2 regions of the Micromonospora sp. CPCC 205558 genome follow, and region 1 is predicted to be linked to the other one. Evidence: riboswitches for the same ligand, from Rfam matches in the RefSeq annotation. Region 1 holds a riboswitch; the other holds the start of a gene.
What was found. A riboswitch is a leader RNA that binds a small molecule or an ion and turns the genes downstream of it on or off. The one in region 1 is predicted to bind cobalamin.

Region 1 (12,139 bases):
GGGTACGCAGGTCCGCGCCCTCCTCGTGCAGACTCCGCCAGAGCCGGCCGCGGATGGTGCGCCCGGCGAAGGCTTCGATCAGGCCGACGAGCACCGGATTCTCGGCGTGCACGGCGATGATCCGGTGAAACGCGATGTCGATCTCCATGATCCGCTCATGGTCCTGCGGCGACTGGCCGACCATCCGGGCCGCCTCGTCGAGCAGGTCCGCCGCCTGGGCCAGGGCCTCGTCGGTGATCCTGGTCGCCGCCAGCCGGGCGGCCTCGCACTCCAGCAGTCGCCGAACGGTGTGGATGTGCCGTGGGTCGCCCTGACCCTGGAAGTCCACCACGAAACCCATCGGGGCCAGCAGTTGTGGCGCGTCGAGGTTGGTGACGTAGGTGCCGTCGCCCTGGCGGATGTTGACGATGCCGAGGATCGACAGCGCCGACATCCCCTCGCGTAACGAGCCCCGCGAGACGCCGAGCGACTCGGCGAGATCCTTCTCGATGGGCAACCGGTCTCCGGGCCTGAACTGCCCTTCGAGGATCATCCGTTTGATGCCGTTGACCACTTCGTCAGTGCGAGACATGATCCCCCTAGCGGCCGGCGGGGGTGGCCTTCCCACCCGCGATCACGTACGCCTCCGGAGATGACACGGTAGTCGGGTCTGTCGCGGCCCAGTAGTGGCCGTCGGGAAACCGGTAGAGCGTGACGGACTCGGGACGCATCCGGGTGGAGTAGCCGGGCTCGCTGGGCAGGACGTAACCGCTGCCCGAGCCGGTGTCGCGGATGATGCACGGATCGGTGAAGTGCTCGTGCAGGTGGTCGACGAACTCGGTGACCCGGTTGGTGAGATCCCCCGAGATCGCGACGTAGTCGAGCACCGACACGTGTTGGACCATCTCGCACAGCCCGACGCCGCCGGCGTGTGGGCACACCGGGATGTCGAACTTCGCGGCGAGCAGCAGCACGGCGACGATCTCGTTGATGCTGGCCAACCTGCCGGTGTCCAGCTGGCAGAAGTCGATGGCCTCGGCTTGGAACAGCTGCTTGAACATCACCCGGTTGTGGCAGTGTTCGCCGGTGGCGACGCCGATCGGTGCGACGGCACGGCGGACGGCAGCGTGGCCCAGGATGTCGTCGGGGCTGGTCGGCTCCTCGATCCAGAGGGGCTTGAACTGGGCGAGGGCCGTGACCCACTCGATGGCCTGACCGACGTCCCACACCTGGTTGGCGTCGATCATCAGGTTGCGATCCGGCCCGAGGATCTCCCGCGCGATCGCGCAGCGGCGGATGTCGTCATCGAGGTTGGCGCCGACCTTGAGCTTGACGTAGCCGTAGCCGGTGTCCACCGCCTCCTGGCACAGCCGGCGCAGCTTGTCGTCGCCGTAACCGAGCCAGCCCGCCGAGGTGGTGTAGGCGGGGTAGCCGGTCCGGTCGAGCTCGGCGAGGCGGGCGGCCTTGGTGCCCTCCTTGGCGCGCAGGATGGCCAGTGCCTCGTCCCGGGTCAGCGCGTCGGAGAGGTAGCGCAGGTCCGCGATGTCGACGAGCTGCTCGGGGGACATGTCGACGAGCAGCCGCCACAGCGGCTTGTCGGCGATCCGGGCGACCAGGTCCCACGACGCGTTCAACACGGCGGCGAGGGACAGGTGGACGACACCTTTTTCCGGGCCGAGCCACCGCAGCTGTGAGTCGGAGGTCAGGAGGCGGTAGACCGCGCCCATGTCCGCTGCCATCGTCGCCACGTCCATGCCCACGAGGAGCTGGGCCTGATGGACTGCCGCCGCCGCCACGATGTCGTTGCCACGACCGATGGTGAAGGTCAGGCCGTGCCCCGCGAGCGGCGCGCCCGCGCCGTCGACGCCGTCGGTGTGCAGGACGACGTAGGCCGCCGAGTAGTCGCCGTCCTTGTTCATGGCGTCTGACCCGTCAGCGGTCAGGGAGGTGGGGAAGCGGACGTCTTCGACGGTGACGGCGGTGATCTGCGGCATGCGCTCCTCGCCCGACTAGGCTAAAGATCAGATGATCATTCGGAGTATACGGAGAGTTTCCTCGGAACGTCAACGTTGTCGATCACCGCCGGCATCCAGACATATGATGTTTGCGCGCACCGGACCCGGTCGGGATGGACGACGGCAGACGCACGTCACCTCGACGCATCGGATCCTTGTCGATTGTCGACACCTTTGGGGACGCCTCTCGCGCTGCCCGGCGTCCGCCCGCCATGCTGGTGACGATGATCACCGGCGGCCGCCGACACGCCCGAGAACGACATGTGGGGTGTGACAACGACTGTGTCCCTATATATGGTGTCGAGCGCAGCTGGTTCGGCCGCTCATCCGGCGCGGTCGAGGCAACAGGGAACCCGGTGGAAATCCGGGACTGTCCCGCAGCGGTGAGTGGGAACGACCGCCGTCATCAGCACTGGGCCACCACACGGCCTGGGAAGCGACGGCCAGTAGGAGACCGGCGAGCCGGTCGTGCCCACGAGTCCGAAGACCTGCCAGCGCGCCGCGTACCCGCACCCGGGTGGGCGGCGGTCCGAGGCCGCGTGGGACGGCTGACGCCACCTGACCCACGCCGGGCTGGCGTGGCGTCCGTCGGTGTCTGTCTCCTCGCGTCTCCGGGCCACCAGGTCTCGAACTCCGAGGAGCGAGTGGTGACAGTCACCGAGATAGTCCCGGCCAGCGGCGACGCGACAGTGCGCCGCACGCCGATGCAGGTCCGCAAGCGCGACGGTGGCACCGAACCGGTGGACGTGAACAAGATCGTCCGGGCGGTCGAGCGGTGGGCCGACGACCTGACCGACGTCGACCCGATGCGGGTGGCCACCCGCACCATCAGTGGCCTCTACGACGGCGCGACCACTGCCGAACTGGACCGGCTGTCCATCCAGACCGCGGCCGAGATGATCGGTGAGGAGCCGCAGTACTCCCGCCTCGCCGCCCGGCTGCTGGCCGGCTACGTCGACAAGGAGGTGCGCCGGCAGGGCATCACCTCGTTCAGTGCGGCGATTCGGGTCGGCCACGCCGAGGGCCTGATCGGTGACGACACCGCCGCATTCGTCACCGCGCACGCCACGACGCTCGATGCCGCCATCGACCCGGGCGGCGATCGCAGGTTCGAGTACTTCGGGCTGCGCACGGTGTACGACCGCTACCTGCTGCGTCACCCCACCAGCCGGCTGGTGCTGGAGACCCCGCAGTACTGGCTGCTGCGGGTGGCCTGCGGCCTGTCCCGGACGGCGGACGAGGCGGTCGGCTTCTACCGGTTGATGTCCAGCCTCGCCTACCTGCCCAGCTCACCGACCTTGTTCAACTCCGGCACCCGGCACACCCAGATGTCCTCCTGCTACCTGGTCGACTCCCCGCTCGACGAGCTGGACTCGATCTACCAGCGGTACGCCCAGGTCGCCAACCTGTCCAAGTTCGCCGGTGGCATCGGCATCGCGTACTCCCGGGTCCGCTCCCGGGGCGCGCTGATCCGGGGCACGAACGGGCAGTCCAACGGGATCGTGCCGTGGCTGCGCACACTGGACGCGAGCGTCGCCGCGGTCAACCAGGGCGGCCGGCGCAAGGGCGCGGCCTGCGTCTACCTGGAGCCGTGGCACCCGGACATCGAGGAGTTCCTGCAACTGCGGGACAACACCGGCGAGGACGCCCGGCGCACCCACAACCTCAACCTGGCCAACTGGATTCCGGACGAGTTCATGCGCCGGGTCGAGGCCGACGAGTTGTGGTCGCTGTTCGACCCGCACGAGGTTCCCGAGCTGCCCGACCTGTGGGGGGAGCGGTTCGACGCCGCGTACCGGCAGGCCGAGGCCCAGGGTCGCTACGTGCGGCAGGTCCCGGCGCGGGAGCTGTACGGGAAGATGATGCGGACCCTCGCCCAGACCGGCAACGGGTGGATGACCTTCAAGGACGCCGCCAACCGACTCTGCAACCAGACCGCCGAGCCGGGCTTCGTGGTGCACCTGTCCAACCTCTGCACCGAGATCGTCGAGGTGTCCAGTGACGCCGAGACCGCCGTGTGCAACCTCGGCTCGGTGAACCTGGCCGCCCACCTCACCGACGGCGGCATCGACTGGGAGCGGCTGCGCGCCACCGTGCGGACCGCGGTGACCTTCCTCGACCGGGTCATCGACATCAACTACTACCCGACCGCGCAGGCGGCGGCGAGCAACCCCCGCTGGCGGCCGGTCGGGCTCGGGCTGATGGGGCTGCAGGACGTCTTCTTCGCCCTGCGGCTGCCGTTCGACTCGCCGGCCGCGCGGGAGCTGTCCACCCGGATCAGCGAGGAGCTGTACCTGACCGCGCTGGAGACCTCCGCCGACCTGGCTCGCGACTTCGGCGCGCACCCGGCGTACCCGCAGACCCGGGCCGCGCGGGGTCAGCTCCAGCCCGACCTGTGGGGCGTCGAGGGTACGCAGACCGCGCGGTGGGACGCGCTGCGGGAGTGGGTCGAGGCGTACGGGCTGCGCAACTCGCTGCTGGTGGCGGTCGCGCCGACCGCGACCATCGCCTCGATCGCCGGGTGCTACGAGTGCATCGAGCCGCAGGTGTCCAACCTGTTCAAGCGCGAGACCCTGTCGGGGGAGTTCCTCCAGGTCAACACCGCTCTGGTACGCGAGTTGAAGGCCCGCGGTCTGTGGACCGACCGGATCCGCTCGGCGATCAAGCGGGCGGAGGGATCGGTGCAGGACATCGCGGAGCTGCCGGCCGGCGTACGGGAGTTGTTCCGCACCGCGTGGGAGCTGCCGCAGCGGGCGCTGATCGACCTGGCCGCCGCCCGCGCCCCGTTCATCGACCAGTCCCAGTCGCTGAACCTGTTCCTGGCCGCGCCGACAATCGGCAAGCTCTCCTCGATGTACCTGTACGCCTGGAAGGCCGGGCTGAAGACCACCTACTACCTGCGCTCACGCCCCGCCACGCGGATCCAGCAGGCCACCGTCAGTGCCGTCGCACCCGCCGCCGCCGCACCCATCGCCCTCGCGCCCGTCGCCGTCGACGCGGAGGCGCTGGCCTGCTCGCTGGAGAACCCCGAGTCGTGCGAGGCCTGCCAGTGACCGCCGCCGACACCACCGACGCCGCCACCAACGACACGAGGACCACGCACATGCTGCTCGACCCCGGGATGGACCTCACGCTCCGCCCGATGCGTTACCCGCACTTCTTCGACCGCTTCCGCGACGCGATCCGCAACACCTGGACCGTCGAGGAGGTCGACCTGCACGCCGACCTCGCCGACCTGGACAAACTGTCGCCGGCCGAACGGCACCTGGTCAGCCGCCTGGTGGCGTTCTTCGCCACCGGCGACACGATCGTCGCCAACAACCTGGTGCTCAACCTGTACCAGCACGTCAACAGCCCCGAGGGCCGCCTCTACCTGTCCCGGCAGCTGTTCGAGGAGGCCGTGCACGTCCAGTTCTATCTCAACCTGCTCGACACGTACGTGCCGGACGAGACCGAACGCTTCGAGGCCTTCGCCGCCATCGAGAACATCCCCTCGATCCGCCGTAAGGCCGAGTTCTGCTTCCGCTGGATCGACTCCCTCAACGACCTGCGGGAGCTTCGGTCCCGGGAGGACCGGCGGACGTTCCTGCTCAACCTGATCTGCTTCGCCGCCTGCATCGAGGGGTTGTTCTTCTACGGCGCGTTCGCCTACGTCTACTTCCTGCGTTCCCGTGGTCTGCTGCACGGCCTCGCCTCCGGTACCAACTGGGTGTTCCGCGACGAGTCCATGCACATGGCGTTCGCGTTCGACGTCGTCGACACCGTTCGCGCCGAGGAGCCGGACCTGTTCGACGACGACCTCGCCGACCAGGTCCGCCGGATGCTCACCGAGGCCGTCGAGTGTGAGGTGCAGTTCGCCGAGGACCTGTTGGGCCAGGGCGTACCCGGTCTGACCCTGGCCGACATGCGGGAGTATCTCCAGCACGTCGCCGACCGCCGCCTCGCCCAGCTCGGCATCGCGCCGCTCTACGGGTCGAGCAACCCGTTCGGTTTCATGGAGTTGCAGGACGTGCAGGAGCTGTCCAACTTCTTCGAGCGGCGGGTGTCGGCGTACCAGGTCGGGGTGAGCGGCACCGTCGCCTTCGACGACGACTTCTAGGCAGCGGCGACCGCAGCCGACGCGTTGCAACACCCCGTCCGCGCCGATCTTGCAGCTTCGGTCGCCGATATGCGCGCAATGCTCATTTATGTCGCGACAGGAAGTGCAAGATCGCGGGGAAGGGTCGTTTCGGGCTCGTCGGTTTCGGCAAACTCCTGGGATCTCGGCCTGGGGGAGCACGGCAGATGGTCGCTGCCCCCAGGTGGGGCCAACGTCGTGAACGCGGGAGGGCGCCGCCGTGCCGATCGATGAACCGGTAAGTCGGGCAGACGAACTGTTCGCCGCGATGCGGACGCTTGATGCTCACTGGACTCGGGCACTTGACCAGCCGTGGCGTTCAGGCGGCTGCCTCGAGTGCACGAGTCAGAGCGAATGCCGTCGGCTCGATTGGTCGTTGGCTGTTGTGCCGGACGCCGCATCGATCATGTTGCAGAAGTAACGATGGACGGTGAGCAGTGCGGTGCGTTCGACGACGACTTCTAAGCGGCGACCGATCCGGGGGCCTGGCGTCGCTTGGTGAGCCACCGCATCACGTGCAGTGGGTGCGACGCCGGGTCCGGGATCGGGTGGAAGACGTGTTCGACAGCGCCGTCGGCGACGATCAGGGTCAACCGCTCGTAGAGCGTCATGTCGCCCGCGGTGCGGGTCGGCAGCCTCAGCGCGTCGGCCAGGGTCAGTCTCGGGTCGGGGATCAGCGGGTAGGGCAGCCGTAGCCGGTGGGCGAGTTCACGCTGGTAGCCGGTCGACTGCGCGGACAGGCCGTACACCCGTGCGGCGCCGGCCGCGCGCAGCTCCGCGTGGTGGTCGCGGAACCAGGCGGCCTGCTCGGTGCTGCCGCGGGCGCCGTGGACCTCCAGCAGCCCGTTGGGCAGGTCAACGCCGGGCCGCCCGGTCAGGGGGTAGACGAAGATGACGCTCCGCCCGGCGCCGAGCGCGTCGAGATCGACCGGGCGGCCGTCGGTGCCGTAGAAGGACAGGGGCGGCAATCTGGTGCCGACCAGGGCGGTGGGGTCGGCGTCGACCGGCTGACCGCCGGGCACGACCTGGGTCGCGGCCGTGTCGAGGCGAGCGTCCAGCGCGTCCCGCTGGGCGGTCAGTTTGCCGATGCGTTCCTGCAGGTTGGTGATCGTGCTGCGGTACGTGGCCACCGCCGCCGCGCACACGTCGGTGTCGTCGGAACCACCGGCGATCGACTCCACGAACGGGCGGGTCTCCTCGACGGTGAGGCCGAGTGCCATCAGCTCGCGGATCTGAGCCACCAGCCGCACCGCGATCGGGTCGTACTCGCGGTAGCCGTTGCTCAGCCGCCGGGGTACGACCAGCCCGGCCGACTCGTAGTACCGCAGTGCCCGGACCGTGGTTCCGGTCCGGCGTGCCAACTCACCCACCCGCATCCCGCGACCCTAAACCCGCACCCCGGGGTACGGGTCAACGTGTCCATCGTCGCGGTGTCAGGGCTGCCGTTTCCTGCCAGTCTGGCTGCGAACAGGCAGCTTGAGCAGGGAGTGTGTGATGACGGCAATCAGTCTGGTGCGGGCTCGGCAGATCCTCGACAGCAGGGGCAACCCGACCGTGGAGGCCGACGTGGTCCTCGCCGACGGGTCGACCGGCCGGGCGGCCGTGCCGTCCGGCGCGTCGACGGGGGCGAACGAGGCGGTCGAGCTGCGTGACGGGGACCGGGCGCGTTTTCACGGCAAGGGGGTCAGCAGGGCCGTCGCCGCGGTCAACGGCGAGATCGCCGACGCGGTGCTCGGGCTCGATGCGGAGGACCAGGCCCTGATCGACGAGACGATGATCGCTCTCGACGGTTCGAAGAACAAGGGCCGACTGGGTGCGAACGCGATCCTGGCGGTCTCCCTGGCGGCGGCGAAGGCGGCGGCGCTGGCCCACCGGCAACCGCTCTACCGCTACGTCGGTGGCGTCGGCGCCCGCCTCCTGCCGGTGCCGATGATGAACATCATCAACGGCGGCGCGCACGCTGACAATCCGCTCGACTTCCAGGAGTTCATGATCGCGCCGGTCGGGGCGCAGACCTTCGCCGAGGCGGTCCGGATGGGCGCTGAGGTCTTCCACACCCTCAAGGCGTCCCTGGCCGCGGCCGGTCACCACACCGGTGTCGGCGACGAGGGCGGCTTCGCGCCGCACTTCACCGACGCGGACGAGGCACTGCGGTTCGTGCTGCGCGCCATCGAGGACACCGGCTACGAGCCCGGGTCGGACGTCCTGATCTGCCTCGACCCGGCCAGTTCGGAGTTCTTCCGCGGGGGCGTCTACGACTACGTCGGCGAGGGACGCCAGCGCGCCGTCGAGGAGCACATCGACTACCTGCTCGGCCTTGTCTCCCGGTACCCGATCAGCTCGATCGAGGACCCGATGGCCGAGGACGACATCGCCGGCTGGAAGCGGCTGACGGCGGCGGCGGGGGAGCGCGTGCAGCTGGTCGGCGACGACGTCTTCTGCACCGACGTCGACCGGCTGCGCGACGGGATCGACGGCGGCTACGCCAACGCGATCCTGGTCAAGGTCAACCAGATCGGCACGCTCACCGAGACCCTGGCGACTGTGGACGCCGCCCACAAGGCGGGGTACCGGGTGGTGATGTCGCACCGGTCCGGAGAGACCGAGGACACCACAATCGCTGACCTGGCGGTGGCCGTCGGATGCGGGCAGATCAAGACCGGCTCGCTGTCGCGCTCCGACCGCACGGCCAAGTACAACCAGCTCATTCGCATCGAGGAGGAGCTCGGCGACCGCGCCACCTACGCCGGACGTCGCTGAGGCCGGCACCGCGGCGGCCTCGGCGGGCACGCGTCGGCGGTGACCAGCCGGCTCCCGCTACCGTCGGCTGGCGCAGGCCACACAGGTACGCGCTGACGGGCGGGCGACAAGACGCTCGGCGGGGATGGGGCGACGGCACCCTTCGCACACGCCGTAGCTGCCGTCGTCCACCCGTTGCAGCGCAACGTCCAGCTCGGCCAGGCGTCGGCGGGTGGCGTCGAGGACGGCGGTGAGCTGTGCCCGTTCGAAGGCGATGGTGCTGCCCTCGGGGTCGTGTTCGTCGTCGGCGTTCGACGACCGGGACGCCTCGAAGAGGCTGCGTAGGTCGCTCTCCAGCGTGGTGGCCTGCGCCTCGGTCTGCTCGCGCAGCCGCAGCAGCTCATGGCGGGTCGGGCTTGCGTTGCTGTCCATGACCGTTCCACGGTACTGCGGGATGACCGCGGTCACATGCCCTGGCATTCCGAGACGACTGGTCATATTGTTTGGGAGGTCAGCCAGCCGAACCCCGACCGGAAGGAACGCCACGACATGCCACGACCGAAGTCGCCGGCCTCCGCCGGGACCAGGCAGCGGTTGTCCGACGCCGCGTTGGACCTGTTTCACCTGCGCGGCTACAACGGGACGAGCGTGCAGGACATCGTCGCCGCTGCCGGGGCGCCCAAGGGCACCTTCTACAACCACTTCGCCAGCAAGGAGGATCTCGCCCTCGACTCGGTGGCGAGATACTCCGAGGCGATGGGGTTGGAGATGCTCGACGACAAGCAGGGCGGCACAGCGCGCGAACGGATCGTCGGTCACCTCCGCTACATCACCGGCCTCGCAGACACCATGGGTGACCGTGGTTGCCTGCTCGGCAACTTCGCCAGCGAGATCCCGGCGCACAGCGACGTCCTGCGAACCGCCGTGGACGCCGGCTTCGGCCGGTGGGTCGCCGCGCTCGGCGACGCCATCGAGCAGGCGCGTGCTGCCGGTGAGCTGCATGGCAACGAACCCGCCAGGAGTCTCGCCGGCTTCATCGTCTCCAGCTACGAGGGGGCGGCAGCGCGGGCGAAGGCATCCGGTGACCCGGCCGCTCTCCAGGAGTTCTTCGCGATCACCACGACCCGCATCCTCACCTGATCCGTTACTGACAATGCGCGTCAATCCCGCTGTACCGACGCGTATTCATTCCAAGACGACCGGTCGTACGCCTGCGATCGGACCACCAAGACCCGCACCGAGGAGAAAAGCCATGAGCACGTACCTGATCAATCACCTGCGCATCCCGGGCGGAGTCCCGACCGAGGAGTCCCTGCGCTACCTGGAGCAGGTGCAGGCCACCACCGAGGCGTACGGCGCCAAGTGGCTCGTCATTGACGCCGAGGTGGAGGTCCTGGAGGGCAGCTGGCCCGGTTCGGTCGTGCTGATCGAGTTCCCGGACGCGGCGACGGCGAAGACCTGGTACAACTCGCCCGAGTACCAGGCGATCCTGTCGCTGCGTACCGCACACACCATCAACGACCTGATCCTGGTGGACTCCGTCGGCGCGGACTTCACGGTGGCCGGCTACGCGCAGAAGATCAGGACCCTGCTCGGCCAGTGACCACCTGTCACTGACCTGCGGGACCTCGACCCCCGCGCACGATCTGTCGTGCGCGGGGGTCCCCTACATGAAGTTGCGGGTGTGCAGGGCGGAGAGCGCCGCCGCCTCGTCGGGCCGGAAGCCCAGGCGGACGAGGCGGCGCTGACGGCCCTGATCCATCGCGTCCTGCAGAGCCCGCACCCGGTCGAAGCCGGCGGACACGTCGTCCGGCCGCCAACCACCCGCCGCGAGCACCACCAGGGCGTCGAAGACGTCCGCGTTGAGGCCTGCGGTGTCGATCAGCGCGTCGTGGCGACGGTGGATGGCCCCCCGCAGCCGGTCGCGCAGCAGCGGATCCAACTGCGCCTGATGCTCCAGGTGCGCCATGCCGAACACCACGTGCCGGCGCTCGTCCTGCATGGCGAGCCAACAAATCCGCCGCGTCACCGGGTCCGGGGCGAACTGATGCAGGAACGAGAGCAGATCGACGAAGCTGCCCTCGCCGAGCACGGACAGCAGGAACGACGCCAACGCGAAATCCGACTCCGCGACGAGCGTGAACAGCGACTGCCGACCGCCCGCCGACGACGTGCCCAACTCGGCGCCCCGCAGCAGTGCCCGCCGGCTGAAGACCTCCATGTGCCGGGCCTCGTCGGCCATCTGCACGGCGAGGAGCTGCACCACCTCCCGAAAGTGCGGGTGGATGCGCCCCACGAACCGGGCCGGCACGACGAGTGCGGCCTGCTCGTTCTCGACCAGGTAGGTCATCACCTGCACCACCGCGGCTTCGACGTCGGCCGGCAGCGCGAACGGGTCGTCCCACGGCACCGCGGTCTGCGGGTCCCACTGTCGGGCGGCCGCCTGGGCGTACAGGTGGGGGGCGATGTCGGCCCAGACCAGGTCGCGGTCGTCCAGGTCGAACCGGGCCTCCGGACCACCGGCTTCGAGGAGGGCGCCCCGGGCACCGAGCCCCCACCGCGCCGGCGGGCGGCTGCTGAGCGCCGACGGCAGAGCCGACCCGGCCCGCTCCGCGCCGTACCAGCGGTCGTCATCCGCGGACCCCCGGACCACCACCGCCACCAGGTCGCCCCGCTCGCCCCGATCCGGCCATTCGACCCGATGACCCCGGCCACGACACCAGGCGGGCAGGTGTACGCGCAGCGCCGGATCGCGGCCGGAGACCGCCAACCGACCGCCGGGCGGCAGCCCGGCCAGGGCGCGTTGCACGAGCAGGTGCGCGCCCCGGCCGAAACCCAGGTCGCCGAGGTGGACCTCGGCGACCGGTGCCGTGCTCACGGCCGGTAGTCCGTGGCCGTCACCCGCCCGTCGGGGGAGTAGAAACCACCCGCGTCGACCGCCTCGGCGAGGGCGGCATAACCCGTGGTGCGACCCTCCCGCCAGGCCGTCAACCCCTCCAGGTCGAGCAGCGGACGCACCTGCGGATCGGCGTACGACATGCCGAGCAGCAGCGTGCCGAAGAGCCGCACCCCGTCGGACTCCGATGCGCGGACCGTCATGTTGCAGTGGTCGTAGCGTGCGGTCTGCGCCACGATCCGGGTGCCCTCTGGCGGTAGCGTGCCCTCCCGAACGAACGCCAGATGGTTGGCGTCGATCATGCAGGCCGCGTCGACCTCCCCTGCCACCAGGGCGCGGGCCGCGTCACGCTCGCCGCCGATGTGGTCGCCGTGCAGGCCGACGCCCACGTCG
Region 2 (12,139 bases), on a different contig from region 1:
CCGACGCGCCGGCCGACCTCAGCGACGAACCGGCCGCCCTGGCCGAGGCGGCCCGTGTCCACCTGCGACGACGTTTCCTCTCGGCCCGGGTCGCCGTCTCCGGCGCCAACTTCGCCGTCGCCGACACCGGCACCCTCGTGGTGGTGGAGTCCGAGGGCAACGGGCGGATGTGCCTCACCCTCCCCGAGACGCTGATCAGCGTCGTCGGCGTCGAGAAGCTGCTGCCGACCTTCACCGACCTGGAGGTCTTCCTGCAACTGCTGCCCCGATCCTCGACCGGCGAGCGAATGAACCCGTACACCTCGATGTGGACCGGTGTCACCCCCGGGGACGGCCCGCAGACCGTGCACATCGTGCTGGTCGACAACGGCCGGTCCGCGGTGCTGGCCGACCCGGTGGGGCGGCCGGCGTTGTCCTGCATCCGCTGCTCCGCGTGCCTCAACGTCTGCCCGGTGTACGAACGGGCGGGCGGGCACGCGTACGGCTCGGTGTACCCGGGGCCGATCGGGGCGATCCTGTCGCCGCAGCTGACCGGGGTGGCCGACAACGCCTCACTGCCGTACGCGTCGACCCTCTGCGGCGCCTGCTACGACGTGTGCCCCGTGAAGATCAACATTCCGGAGATCCTGGTCCACCTCCGCCAACAGGCACCGCACCCGCCAGCAGAACGGGCCACCATGCGCCTCCTGTCCTGGGTCATGCGCAGCCCTCGACGCTGGGCCGCCGCCCTGCGCCTGGCCCGGGCCGGCGCGGGGCCGCTCGGGGCGTACCGTCAGCGGCGCACCGGCGTTCGGACGCTGCGGCGACTGCCCTGGCCCGCGTCGGCGTGGACCCGGTCGCGTGACCTGCCGCTGCCCGCGCCGCAGACCTTCCGAGAATGGTGGGGGAAGCAGTGAGCGCACGTGACGAGATCCTGGCGCGGCTCCGGACGGCCCTGGCGGACAGTCCGCCGCCGGTCGAGGTGCCCCGGCGGTACCGCCGGGTCGACGACCGCACCGACCTGATCGAGACCCTGGTCGACCGCCTGGAGGACTACCGGGCGGTCGTCCACCGTGGCATCGACGCCCTGCCCCGGCTGCTCAGCGGGGTCGATCGGCTCGCCGTCCCCACCGACGTCCCCGCCGACTGGCTGGCCGGCTACGCCGGGCAGTTGCACCGCGACGCGCCCCCGCTGTCACCGGCCACACTCGACGACCTGGACGCGGTCCTGACCGGATGCGCCGTCGCGGTCGCCGACACCGGCACCATCATCCTCGACGCCGGCCCGGCGCAGGGGCGGCGCACGCTCACCCTGGTGCCCGACCGGCACATCTGCGTCGTCCGCACCGACCAGGTCGTCGGTCTGCTGCCCGAGGCGCTCGCCCGCCTCGACCCACGCGCACCGCTGACCTGGATTTCCGGCCCGTCCGCGACGAGCGACATCGAGCTGAACCGGGTCGAGGGAGTGCACGGCCCACGCCGCCTGGAGGTCGTCCTGGTCAGCTCAGGATTCTGACGACACCTGCTCGCTGGTCTCGCCCGCCGGCGCCCGTAGCGGAATGCCGCGCACGTTGAGCAGCATGACGATGCCCACGCCGACCACCAGGGCGATGTCGGCGACGTTGCCGACGAAGAACCCGGCGTAGTCGATGAAGTCCACCACGTGCCCACGAGCGAACCCCGGCTCCCGGAAGAGGCGGTCCAGCAGGTGGGTCGCCGCGCCGCCGAGCACCAGGCCCAACGCCACCGCCCACCCGCGCGACGTGACCCGCCGGGCCACGACCGTCACCGCGACCACCGCCGCCGCCGCGAACACCGCGAAGATCCAGGTGTACGCGGAGCCGATCGAAAAGGCGGCACCCGGGTTGTACACGAGTCGCAGCTGCAGCAGGTCACCGAGAACGGTGATGGTCTGCCCGTCGGACAGCGCGGACTCGGCCCAGTACTTGGTGAGCTGATCCGCGGCGAGCACCACAGCAGCGATCAACACGACGGCGCGGAACATCCCGGAACCCTAGCCGGTCACTGGTGACCGTCACCACCGACGGTGAACGTCGGGGCAGCCCGGAAACGCGCCCGCCGGGCCGCACGCCGGAACGCGCCGAGCACCGCAGGCCCGGCGAGGGTGACCAGGACGGCCGTGGTGACCGCCCTCCCGGTGTCCCAGCCCAGGGAGGTGACGGTGAAGAACGTCAGGTACCGCTGGAGCTGTTCCAGGGTAGGCAGGCCCGGCTGGTAGGCGATCGAGCTCGTCGGGTCGAGGGAGAACGGCCAGAAGGACAGATTGAGCATGAACCCGAAGAAGTACCCGCTGACCGCGGCGTAGGCGGCGAGCAGGACGATCTCGGCCCGTCCCCGGACCCTGGGCAGCAGACCGGCGAACAGGCCGACCCAGGCACAACCGAACATCTGGTACGGCATCCACGGCCCCACTCCCCCGGTCAGCAGGGCGGAGGCGAACAGCGAGGTGCAACCGAGTGCGAAGCCGAAACCGGGTCCGAAGACCCGACCGGCGAGAACGAGGATGAAGAACACCGTCTCGATGCCCGCCGTGCCCGCTCCGAGCGGTCGCAGGGCCGCGTTGATCGCGGACAGCACACCAAGCATGGCCAGGGCCTTCGCGTCGATCCTGCCGTCGGCGATCTCGGCGAAGATCACCCCGAGGACGAGGAGCAGCAGCACGCCGAACATCAAGGGCGGGGTCTGGGTGGAACCGAAGGTGCCCGGTGCGACGACGAACGGCCAGAGGAACGCGACAAAGCCCAGGAACGACGCCATGGTGATGGCGAGGACGGCCCGGGCAGGCACGCGGACGGCGACGTTCAGCGTCGTCATGCCGGCACCGTCGGCTCGTCGAGGGCTGCGGCGACCTGCCCGACGGTCAGGTACGGCAGCGGCGCGAGGATCTTCGCGACCTGTGGGGCGAACGTCGGCGACGCGGTGAGCACGGTCGGGACAGGGCCGTCGGCGACGATCTCCCCGTCTGCCATGACAACGACCCGGTCGGCGGCGGCGGTGGCGAACTCGACGTCGTGGGTGGCCACGACGACGGCACGGCCCTGCGCGGCGAGACCGTCGAGACTACGGGTCAGCGCGGCCTTGGCCTGGTAGTCGAGCCCACGGGTGGGCTCGTCGAGGAGCAGCACACCCGGCGTCACGGCGAGCTGGATCGCCAGAACCAGGGCCAACTGCTGCCCGGCGGACAGATCCCGGGGGTGGCTGCCGCCGTCTACGCCGGCGGCGATGCCGTCGAGGAGGCGCCGCGCCGTACCCGGCTCGGCACCGTCACGGTCGGCCTGGTCGAGTTCGGCGTCGACGGTGTCCAGGTACAACAGGTCGGTGGCGGTCTGCGGAACGAGGCCGACGAGTCGGCGGGCCTCGCTCGCGCCGACCCGCCCCGGGTCGACGTCCCGACCCGACGGATCGGGTACAGCGATGCCGCCGCCGCCCCGGCGACCCGAGCCCTGCAGAGCCCAGAGCAGCGACGACTTGCCGGATCCGTTACGCCCCATCAACGCGGTGATCTCACCGCGTACCAGGCTGAGGTCGACCCCGCGCACGGCGACGACCGGTCCGTGGCGGACGACCACGCCGGTTGCGGTGAGCGCCTTCCGCGTGCCGGCGTGGGATTGGCGGTGTGGTTGCGGCGGAGTGGCCGGCAATCGGTCCCGCAGTGCCGTCGCGTGCCGGCGGGCGTCGCGTACCGACAGTGGCAGCGGCGACCACTCGGCCAGACGCCCGAGGTCGACAACGGGCGGCGCGACTGTGGCATCGGCGATGAGACCGCTCGGGTCACCGTGCCGGACGGTGCCGTCGCGGGCGACGTGGATGAGCCGGTCGGCGTACGGCAGGACGCGTTCCATGCGGTGCTCGGCCAGCACGACTGTGACGCCGAGGTCGTGAACCAGCCGGGTGATGGTGGCGAGGACGTCGTCGGCCCCGGTCGGGTCGAGCGCGGAGGTGGGCTCGTCGAGGACGAGCACCCGCGGGTGAGCGGTCAGCGCCGCGCCGATCGCCACCCGTTGCTGCTGACCGCCGGAGAGTTCGTGCAGGCCCCGGTGGCGCAGGTCGACGAGGCCGAGCAGGTCCAGGGTCTCCTCCACCCGGGTCCGCATGACAGCCGGATCGAGGGCGAGCTGCTCCATCCCGTACGCCAACTCCTCCTCGACGGTGTCGGTGACGAACCCGGCGACCGGGTCCTGCCCGACGACACCGACCAGATCGGCGAACTCGCGTGGGGGGTGGTCGGCGGTGTCCCGACCGGCGACGCGCACGCTGCCCTGGAGGGTGCCGCCGGTGAAGTGCGGGACAAGACCGTTGATCGCGCCGAGCAGCGTCGACTTCCCCGCGCCCGTCTGCCCGACGACCAGGCACAGTTCCCCCTCGTCGATGTGGAGGTCGACGTCGCGGAGGGTGGGGCGGGGTGCGCCGTCGTACGTGATGCTGACGCGCTCGAAGCGGATCATGACGGTGCTCCTGCGGTGTCGGCGGCGCGGTGCCGCACGGCGGCGGCGGGCTGCGGTCGGTGCGGGCGCGGCGGTGTCGGTGCGGCGATCGCCGCGAGGGCGGCGACAAGGATCGCGGCGGCCGGTAGTGCGGGCAGGCTGGGCCAGTGCAGCGGATAGAGGCTCGGGTTGAGCGCGGCGGGGTCGTAGCCGGTGCCGGCACCGAGCACGATGGCCGTGACGACGCCGCAGCCGGCGACGGTCCACTCCGGCCACTGCCACGGGTCGGGTCGGTAGCGGCTGCGGGAGACCCGGCGTCCGCCGAGCGCCAGTCCGGCGACGCAGAGCAGGACACCACATCCGAGGCCACCGAGCCCGACCGGGCGTGGCACCCGCGGGTCGAGCAGGCCGTACACGCCGACGCAGAGGCCGGCCATGCCGGTGAGCATGAGGACGCCGGTGAGCCGCCGCGAGCCTGCTGTGGCGGTGCCGACCCGGCCGTAGCCGCGGGAGTCCATGGCGGCGGCCAGCCGCAGCGACCGGTCCAGCGCGTCGTGCAGGACCGGCATCACGATGGCCCGCACGGCACCGAATCCCCTGGCTCGCCCGGCGCGCAGTCGACGGGCACGGGCGACCCGTTGAACACTCTCCACGAGTTGCGGTGCGACGCTCAGCGAGACGGTGACGGCGACACCCAACTCGTACAGCGCGCCAGGGAGGACCCGCAGGGCCCTCTTGGGGTTAGCGAGGCTGTTGGCGGCCCCGATGCAGCACAGCAGGCAGGCCAGCCGGAGCCCGTCGACAGCGGCGGACAGGGTCGCCTCCAGGGAGACCGGGCCGCCGATCTGGATGCCGGCGTACCAGTCGGGGGTGGGCAGGTGCGGGAGCCGGAAGAGAATGTGGTCGTCGGGCGTGATGCCGGAGGCGAAGACCGTCCGGAACACCACCCGGATCGCGATGATGATCAGGGCGAGGTAGAGGTAGTAGCGGAACGCCCGTGCCCAGGGCGCGTCCGTGCGACGGGCGCTGACGACGAACCCGAGCACCGCGAAGATGAGCAGCAGGAGAAGCGGGTTGCTGGTGCGGCTCGCGGCGGTGGCCAGCGCGAGCGCCCACAACCACCAGGCCACCGGGTGCAGAGGGCGCGGCAGCCGCGCCACCGCGAGCCGGTGCACGAGGCCGCTACGGATCGGGCGCATCGGGTCAGGCGCGGCGGCGTCGCCAGCCGACGACACCGCCGGCAAGGGCGAGCAGGGCCAGCAGCCCGACCGTGATCAGTGCCGGCAGCGCCGAACCGGTGTCCTGGCGAGCGGCCATCGCGGTGGGTTCCGCGTCGAGAATGCGGGGTGCGTCGGCGGTGGTGCTCGGTGGCAGGGACGGTCCTCCCGCTACCGCCGAGGTAGCTTCGCCGGCCGGGGGCGTCGGCGTACCACTGATCGGGCCCGGCGTCGGTGCTCCCGCCAGCGGGAGGCCGGGCGGAGGGTTGCCGACGCCGGGATCGACGGGCGGCGGGTTGCCAGCCCTCGGTGGGTTGCCAACGCCCGGTGGATTCCCGCCACCCGGCTGAGCCGGGGTGGGTGCGGCGGGTGGGGGAACGGTGGTGGCTGTTCCGGTCGGTTTGCTGTTGCGGGCTCGGACGCTGTCCGGACTGAACTGGGGCCGCCCCTGGGTGCCGCCGATGTCGGTGGCCCCGAAGATCCACAGGTCGACGCTGCCGGGCTTGGGCTTGTAGCTCATCGCGCCGAGTTGGCTGTAGACCCAGGTGTTCTGCCCCGGGTCGGCGTGCCAGTAAGACCAGTACGCGCTGGCCGGCGGTGTGAGAGCACATCTCTCGGTGGCCGGGGTGGGGTACTGCGTACCGCCCTGGTAACCCGCGTAGCCAATCCGGCAGATGAACGCGGGCCCATCGTGCTGCGTCCCGGTGGTGCGCCAGCCACCCTGGTTGAGCAGTTGATAACCGGTGGTCGGGGTGGTGCCGCAGGACCGCAGGAGTGGCCCGCCCCACTTGCTGAAGTCGACCGCGAGGATCACCCCGGACGACGTGGTGCACTGGCCGATCGGCAGCGGGTCGGCCAACGCGGGCGCGGGTGTCCCCGCCACCATCGCGACGATCGACAGGGCGACCACCGACCGGAGCCACCTGCGGGCCGTCACGAGGCACCGCCATCGCCGGCCACCGCGCGCCGACGTGCGGAGATCCGCAGCAGGACGCCGGCGACGACGAGCACCAGCGCCAGCAGGATGACTGTCACGATGGACGCGCCGGTGCGGGGCAGGTTGCCCGACGGCTGCCCCCCGTTGCTGGGCGATGGCGGGGTCAGGCTGGTCGACGGGAGCGGCGACTGACTCGCGGTCGGTGTCGCAGTCGTGCTGGGCGTCGCGGTCGGCGTTGGCGTCGGTGAGCCGGTCGGATCCGTGCCGGGCAGTTCGTGCACGTCGCGGGTCAGGGTGGCGAACGACATTCCGGTGGCACCGCCGACAACCTGGGTGGTCGCGCGCACGTCGGAGCCAGCCTGGCCCCCGGCGGCGACGGTGAACCCGCCGTCGTCGTTCTGCTGGCCGGCCAGGAACGACATCGCATTGTCGACCTGTCGGGCATAGGTGGTGCCGCGCAGGGCGAGGCCCTGGATCGCGAGCGCCGTGGAGTTGGTGGAGTCGCCGGCCGCGCCGGGGAACCCGCCGTGCGCCTTCTGCGCCGAGGCGATCCAGGTCAGCGCCTTGTCGACGGCGCTGACCGCCGCCGCGTCGTCGGTCAACGGCGCGAGAGCCATCGCGGCCATCGCGGTGCTGTCGACGTCCTTGTCGGCGTCCGCCGCCGGGATGAGGCTGGGGAACGACCCGTCGGCGCGCTGGAGTCCCTTGAGGAACTCGACCGGCTTGATGGCAGCCTCGCCCTGGCCGGCGCGCAGCTGCGCCATGATGCCGAGCGACTGCCCGAACACCGAGGTGGCGTACCGGTAGTTGCCGGCCCCGGCACAGCCGGTCGGCGCGTCGACCTTGGTACAGGTCACGTCACCCAACGCGGCGATCAGGTCGTGTCCACCGAACGACCGTGGGTCGTAGCCGGTGACCTGGGCCAGCAACGCCATCTTCCCGATCGCGCCGCCGACGGCGTAGTCGGTGCCGACGCCCAACCACATGTCGACGGTGAATCCGTTGTCGCCAACCGCGCCGCCGCCGCGCAGGAACTCGACGATCGCCCGCAGCTTGGTGTCGTCCCCGCCGGTGGCGGCCAGGGCGTAGGCACCGTCGATGCTCAACCCGAAGTCGGGGAAGCCGGGGAACGACTCGTAGTACCTGCCGTCGATCAGGTTGCCCGGCGCGACGAGGTAGGCCACCCCCTTGACCAGATCGGGTCGCGGCCCGGCCGGCGGCGGCGGCGGCGCACCCAGGGTGGCAAGATTCTTACCGGCCAGGGCGAGCGCCGCAGCGGCGGTGGCGGCCAGGTCCGCGTCCGGGTTGCTCGGGTCGGGGCTGAGCCCACCGCCGGTGACGATCCGGCTGACCAGGAGGCCGGTGGCGGCGGCGGCCCGGTCGGTGAGGCCGAGTACGGCGAGTGCCTGCGCGGCGTGCCCGGTGGGGTAGGTGTCGCTGAAGCCCGCTCCGGTCCATGGCTGGTACCCACCGTCCGGCTCCTGCGCCGCAGCCAGGAACGCCTTGGCCGAACTCAACGCCGCGTCGTGCCCGCCGAGCGTGTGCATCGCCAGGACGGCCAGCGTCGTGGCCGCGAGGTCCGGGTCACAGGCGTCGGTGGGGCTGCGCCATACACCGGCGAAGGCACCGGTCGCGCACTGCTGCTCGGTCAGTCGGGTGACGGTCGCGGCCGGCGGGGTGACGCCGGCCCGCTTGAGCGCGAGCAGGGCGGTCGCGTGGGTCAGGGGATCGCTCGATCCGGCGAAGTCACCGGCGGCGGCGCAGCCGGCGTCGACGTCGGTCGCGGTGCACACCCGATCGGTGAGCGTGGCGATCAGATCCCGGTCGCCGAACGCGCGCGGGTTACCGCCGGTGATGGTCAGCAGGAGCGCGAGGTTGGCGACGTTGGCGATGTGGGGTGCGGCGGTGGCACCGTTCGGGGAGATCGCGGCATCGACGTGCGCCCGCAGGTAATCGACGATCTTGGTGATGGTCTGGTCCTGCCCACCGGTCCCGGCCAGGGCGGTGGCGACGGCGATGGTCCGGTAGTAGTCGACGAAACCGTTGTCGACGTGGTCGCCGTCGGCGAGCTGCGCGACAAGGTAACTCGCAACCGCCTTGACCTGGGCTTCCGTCGGTGGCACCGGCACGGGCGTCCCGGTCGGGGTCGCGGTTGGCGTCGCGGTCGGCGTCGGGCCGCTCGCGCGTACCGATGCGGGGGTGAAGCTCGGCGCCCCGGTGGTGCCGCCGATGTCGGTGCCGCCGAAGACCCACGCTTCGACCTCACCTGGGCCGGGCCGTTGGGACATCGCGCCGAGTGGACTGTAGGTCCAGTGGTCCTGCCCGGCCGGAGCGATCCAGTAGGACCAGTAGGCGGTGGCCGGCGGCGTCAGCTGACACGCCTCGTCGGCCGGCGTCGGGTGCTCGGCACCGGCGTCGAAGGCGGGTGACCCGATCCGGCAGATGAACCCGGGGCCGTCGTGGGCGGTACCGGTCGTGGTGAAGCCCGCCTCGTGCAGCAGATCCAGGCCGGTGGTCGGGGTGGCGTCGCAGCCGCGCAACAGCGGCCCGCCCCACGCGCCGAAGTCGACCGCGACGATCGCGCCCTGGGTCGGGGTGCAGAACTCCAGCGGATCGGCGATCGCCGCACGGGTCGGCACCACCAGCGCCAACGCGCCGAGCGTCACCGCGGCGACCAACGCCAACCACGGCGCGGAGATCCGCGACGTTCGACTGACCAGTGGGGACATGGTGACTCTCTCCGGGGTAGCGGCGCAGGCGCGGACGCGGACCCCGAGACGAGTCCCGGAAACCTGGCTCCGCGCCGTGTACCTCGACGGCGCTGCGGTGCACTATCCAGCCAGGTAATCCGACTCGTCCCGAAAACGGGACCTACGGCTGCGGGCCAGCGCCGGACTTTGACCGGCTTCCCCTGACTGCTGGATCGCGGTCATCGGACCACAACCCCGACCACCTCGTCAACGCGAGGACGTGTCATGTACCTAACAGCGCGCGGTAGGGGCTTCCTCCCATACCGTGACCGCGTCATCGCGTGGGGGAACCCGGTGGAAATCCGGGGCTGACGCGCAACGGTGAGGACGGTTGGCCGTCCCGAGCCCGACCACCCACGTGGTGACGCAGCACCTGCGGTATCCGTCCCACGCGTCCTGCGGCCGGCCCGCCCCGCTCCCGCCGGCCCCTGCCGGGCTCCGGGTCGAGGCAGTCGTGCCCCTTCCCCCAAGGAGACCCGATGTCCTCGCGCCTTTCCTCCGGCAGCCGCCGGAGACGACTCGCGACAGTTCCCGCCGCCGCGCTGATCGCCTCGGTCGTCGCGGTCACGACCGGTGCCGCGCCGGCCGCCGCGACCTCGACAGCGGCGCAGATCGCCACCGCCAAGACCAATGGCGTCGCCTACCTGCGCACCCTGCAGGCCGCCGATGGCAGCTACGCCAGCGGCGGGCTGTCGAACGAGTGGGCGTTCAGCGCGTTCGCCCCCGCCGGCGTCGCGGCCGTAGACGTCTACCCCTCCGGCGACACGACCAAGAACGCCCGCACCGTGTACCGTAACCAGCTCTCCGCCGCGTCCTGGCCGAGCACCGCGCCCGTCGTCACCGACTACGAGCGTGGCGTCCTGAACGCCTACGCCGCCGGCATCGACCCCGCCCGGGTCTCCCCCGCCCGCAACCTGATCGCCGATACCATCGCCTACTGGCAGACCGGATCGGCCGGCTACTACGGCCCGCCGGCGAACTTCAACGGCACCATCTTCGCCACCCTCGCCCTGGCCGGCGCGAAGACCCAGACCGGTGCCGCCCGCGTGCCGCAGGCGCTGCTCAACCTGTCGGTCACCCGGATCCGCAACAACCAGCACAACGACGGCGGCTGGACCTTCAGCCAGGCCGAGGGCAACCCCACCCAACTCGCCGCCGCCAGCGACATCGACATGACCGGCGCAGCCATGGCCGCCCTTTGTGCCGCCGGGGTGCCCAACACCGACACCGACGTCGTCCAGGCGAAGAACTTCCTCAAGGGCAAGCTCGTCAACGCCTCGGGCGCGTTCACCTCGATGTTCGGTGTGAACACCGACTCGAACGCGTGGGCTGTCTCCGGGCTGAACGCCTGCGGCATCCCGAGCCAGGGCACCGACTTCACCACCACGGCCGGAAAGACGCCGATCGACTTCCTCCGCGCGCAGCAGTTGAGCGGCGGTGGGTTCAAGTACCTCACCACCAACACCACCCCATCGGCGTACGCCTCGATCGACGCGGTGCGGGCCCTGGCCGCCGCGGGCTACACCGCCGCTCCCCCGACCCCGGTCACCGCCGGCGCTCCCACCTGGGTCGCGGCGAGTGGGTTCACCGCCGGCATCGCCTCCCGACTCGCCGTGATCATCGACAATGGCAGCGGCAGCATCAAGCCGTGCGCGGTGACGCTGACGCCGACCGCCGCCACCACCACCCTCGGCGCCGTGCTGGACGCCGCCGTCGGCGCGGCCGCCCCCAGCGGCTGCGTCACCGCCCTCAACCCGACCAGCGGCACCGGCACCATCACCTCGATCAACGGCCTGGCCAACAGCGGCTCCTCCACATGGAAGGTGTCCCGCGACGGCAGCACCCTGGCCACCGCGACCCGCGGCACGACAGTGACCGTCGGCGACACCATCTACCTGCGCTACGGCGTCTGACCGTCGGGTAGTGGCGTGGTCAGCGGCGGCCGAGCCGCCGCTGACCACGCTCTCGCCGGTTGCTCAGGCGAGGGTGACGAGGTGGATCGCGGCGACGGTGACGAGACCCGCGCCGAACAGCGTGATGCCGCTGGCGGCAAGGACGGGCGCCACCCGGGTGGCCAACCCAAGAATGGCGCGGGACTGTGCGCCCCGGGTGACCAGGGAGCTACCGGCGACCGCGAGGATCCCGACGCCGAAGAGCACGACGGCCATGCCCAGGCCGAACGTCAGGACCAGCAGCAGAGCGAAGCCGGCGCGACCGATGAACAGCCCGGTCGCCAGCACGAGGAACGCGGCCGGGGAAGGGGTCAGCCCGCCGGAGATGCCCAGCAAAAACAGTCCGGGGCGTTTGACGTGGTCATGACTGTGGGTGTGGGTGTGGCCATGACCGTGGCCGTGGCCGTGGCCGTGGGTGTGGGTGTGGTCGTGACTGTGGCCTGCGGCGTGTAGGTGCCGGCGCACCATCCACAGACCGGTGAGCATCCGCACCGCGACGGTAACCGTGCCGACCGGCCCCGGGCAGGTGTAGTCGACAGTCGCACCGGTCCGCGCCAGGGCCTTGAGCGGTGCGACAACGCCGAGGCAGGGCCGCGCCCCGTCGGCCACGGTGATCCGCTTGAGCAGGTACGCGGGAAACTGCTCGGACGCCGCGATCACGGCGGGGTCGGTCGTCCGGTAGTCGACCGCACCGTCGAGCAGGATGCGGTCGGCCGGCAGCAGGCCGAGCGAGACGCCGAGCAGTGTCAGGTCGTCGGGGCCGCCGACCCGCCACCGCACCCGCACGACGTCGGGCCGCTGCTCGTCAGGCGTGATGGACACGGTCTGCGGATCACCGAACGGGTGCGCCGATGCCGGG

Region 2: it holds a riboswitch for cobalamin, as region 1 does, so the genes downstream of both, V6U86_RS01845 (hypothetical protein) here and V6U86_RS21735 (ribonucleoside-diphosphate reductase subunit alpha) in region 1, are expected to answer to the same signal.

What each region holds. Positions count from the first base shown of each region.
Region 1 covers NZ_JBAKHR010000019.1:100,284-112,422, forward strand. Annotated here, with positions in the region: gene V6U86_RS21725 (FadR/GntR family transcriptional regulator) at 1-571, opposite strand, end outside; gene V6U86_RS21730 (enolase C-terminal domain-like protein) at 579-1,973, opposite strand; cobalamin riboswitch at 2,289-2,504, shown strand; gene V6U86_RS21735 (ribonucleoside-diphosphate reductase subunit alpha) at 2,699-5,047, shown strand; gene V6U86_RS21740 (ribonucleotide-diphosphate reductase subunit beta) at 5,098-6,093, shown strand; gene V6U86_RS21745 (MerR family transcriptional regulator) at 6,573-7,487, opposite strand; gene eno (phosphopyruvate hydratase) at 7,606-8,871, shown strand; gene V6U86_RS21755 (TraR/DksA family transcriptional regulator) at 8,929-9,282, opposite strand; gene V6U86_RS21760 (TetR/AcrR family transcriptional regulator) at 9,400-9,990, shown strand; gene V6U86_RS21765 (DUF1330 domain-containing protein) at 10,103-10,453, shown strand; gene V6U86_RS21770 (ferritin-like domain-containing protein) at 10,517-11,728, opposite strand; gene V6U86_RS21775 (phosphate/phosphite/phosphonate ABC transporter substrate-binding protein) at 11,725-12,139, opposite strand, start outside.
Region 2 covers NZ_JBAKHR010000001.1:426,748-438,886, reverse strand. Annotated here, with positions in the region: gene V6U86_RS01885 (lactate utilization protein B) at 1-896, shown strand, start outside; gene V6U86_RS01880 (LutC/YkgG family protein) at 893-1,495, shown strand; gene V6U86_RS01875 (signal peptidase II) at 1,484-1,984, opposite strand; gene V6U86_RS01870 (ECF transporter S component) at 2,002-2,814, opposite strand; gene V6U86_RS01865 (ABC transporter ATP-binding protein) at 2,811-4,445, opposite strand; gene V6U86_RS01860 (CbiQ family ECF transporter T component) at 4,442-5,623, opposite strand; gene V6U86_RS01855 (LPXTG cell wall anchor domain-containing protein) at 5,628-6,578, opposite strand; gene V6U86_RS01850 (prenyltransferase/squalene oxidase repeat-containing protein) at 6,575-9,307, opposite strand; cobalamin riboswitch at 9,400-9,515, opposite strand; cobalamin riboswitch at 9,583-9,704, shown strand; gene V6U86_RS01845 (hypothetical protein) at 9,808-11,241, shown strand; gene V6U86_RS01840 (hypothetical protein) at 11,305-12,139, opposite strand, start outside.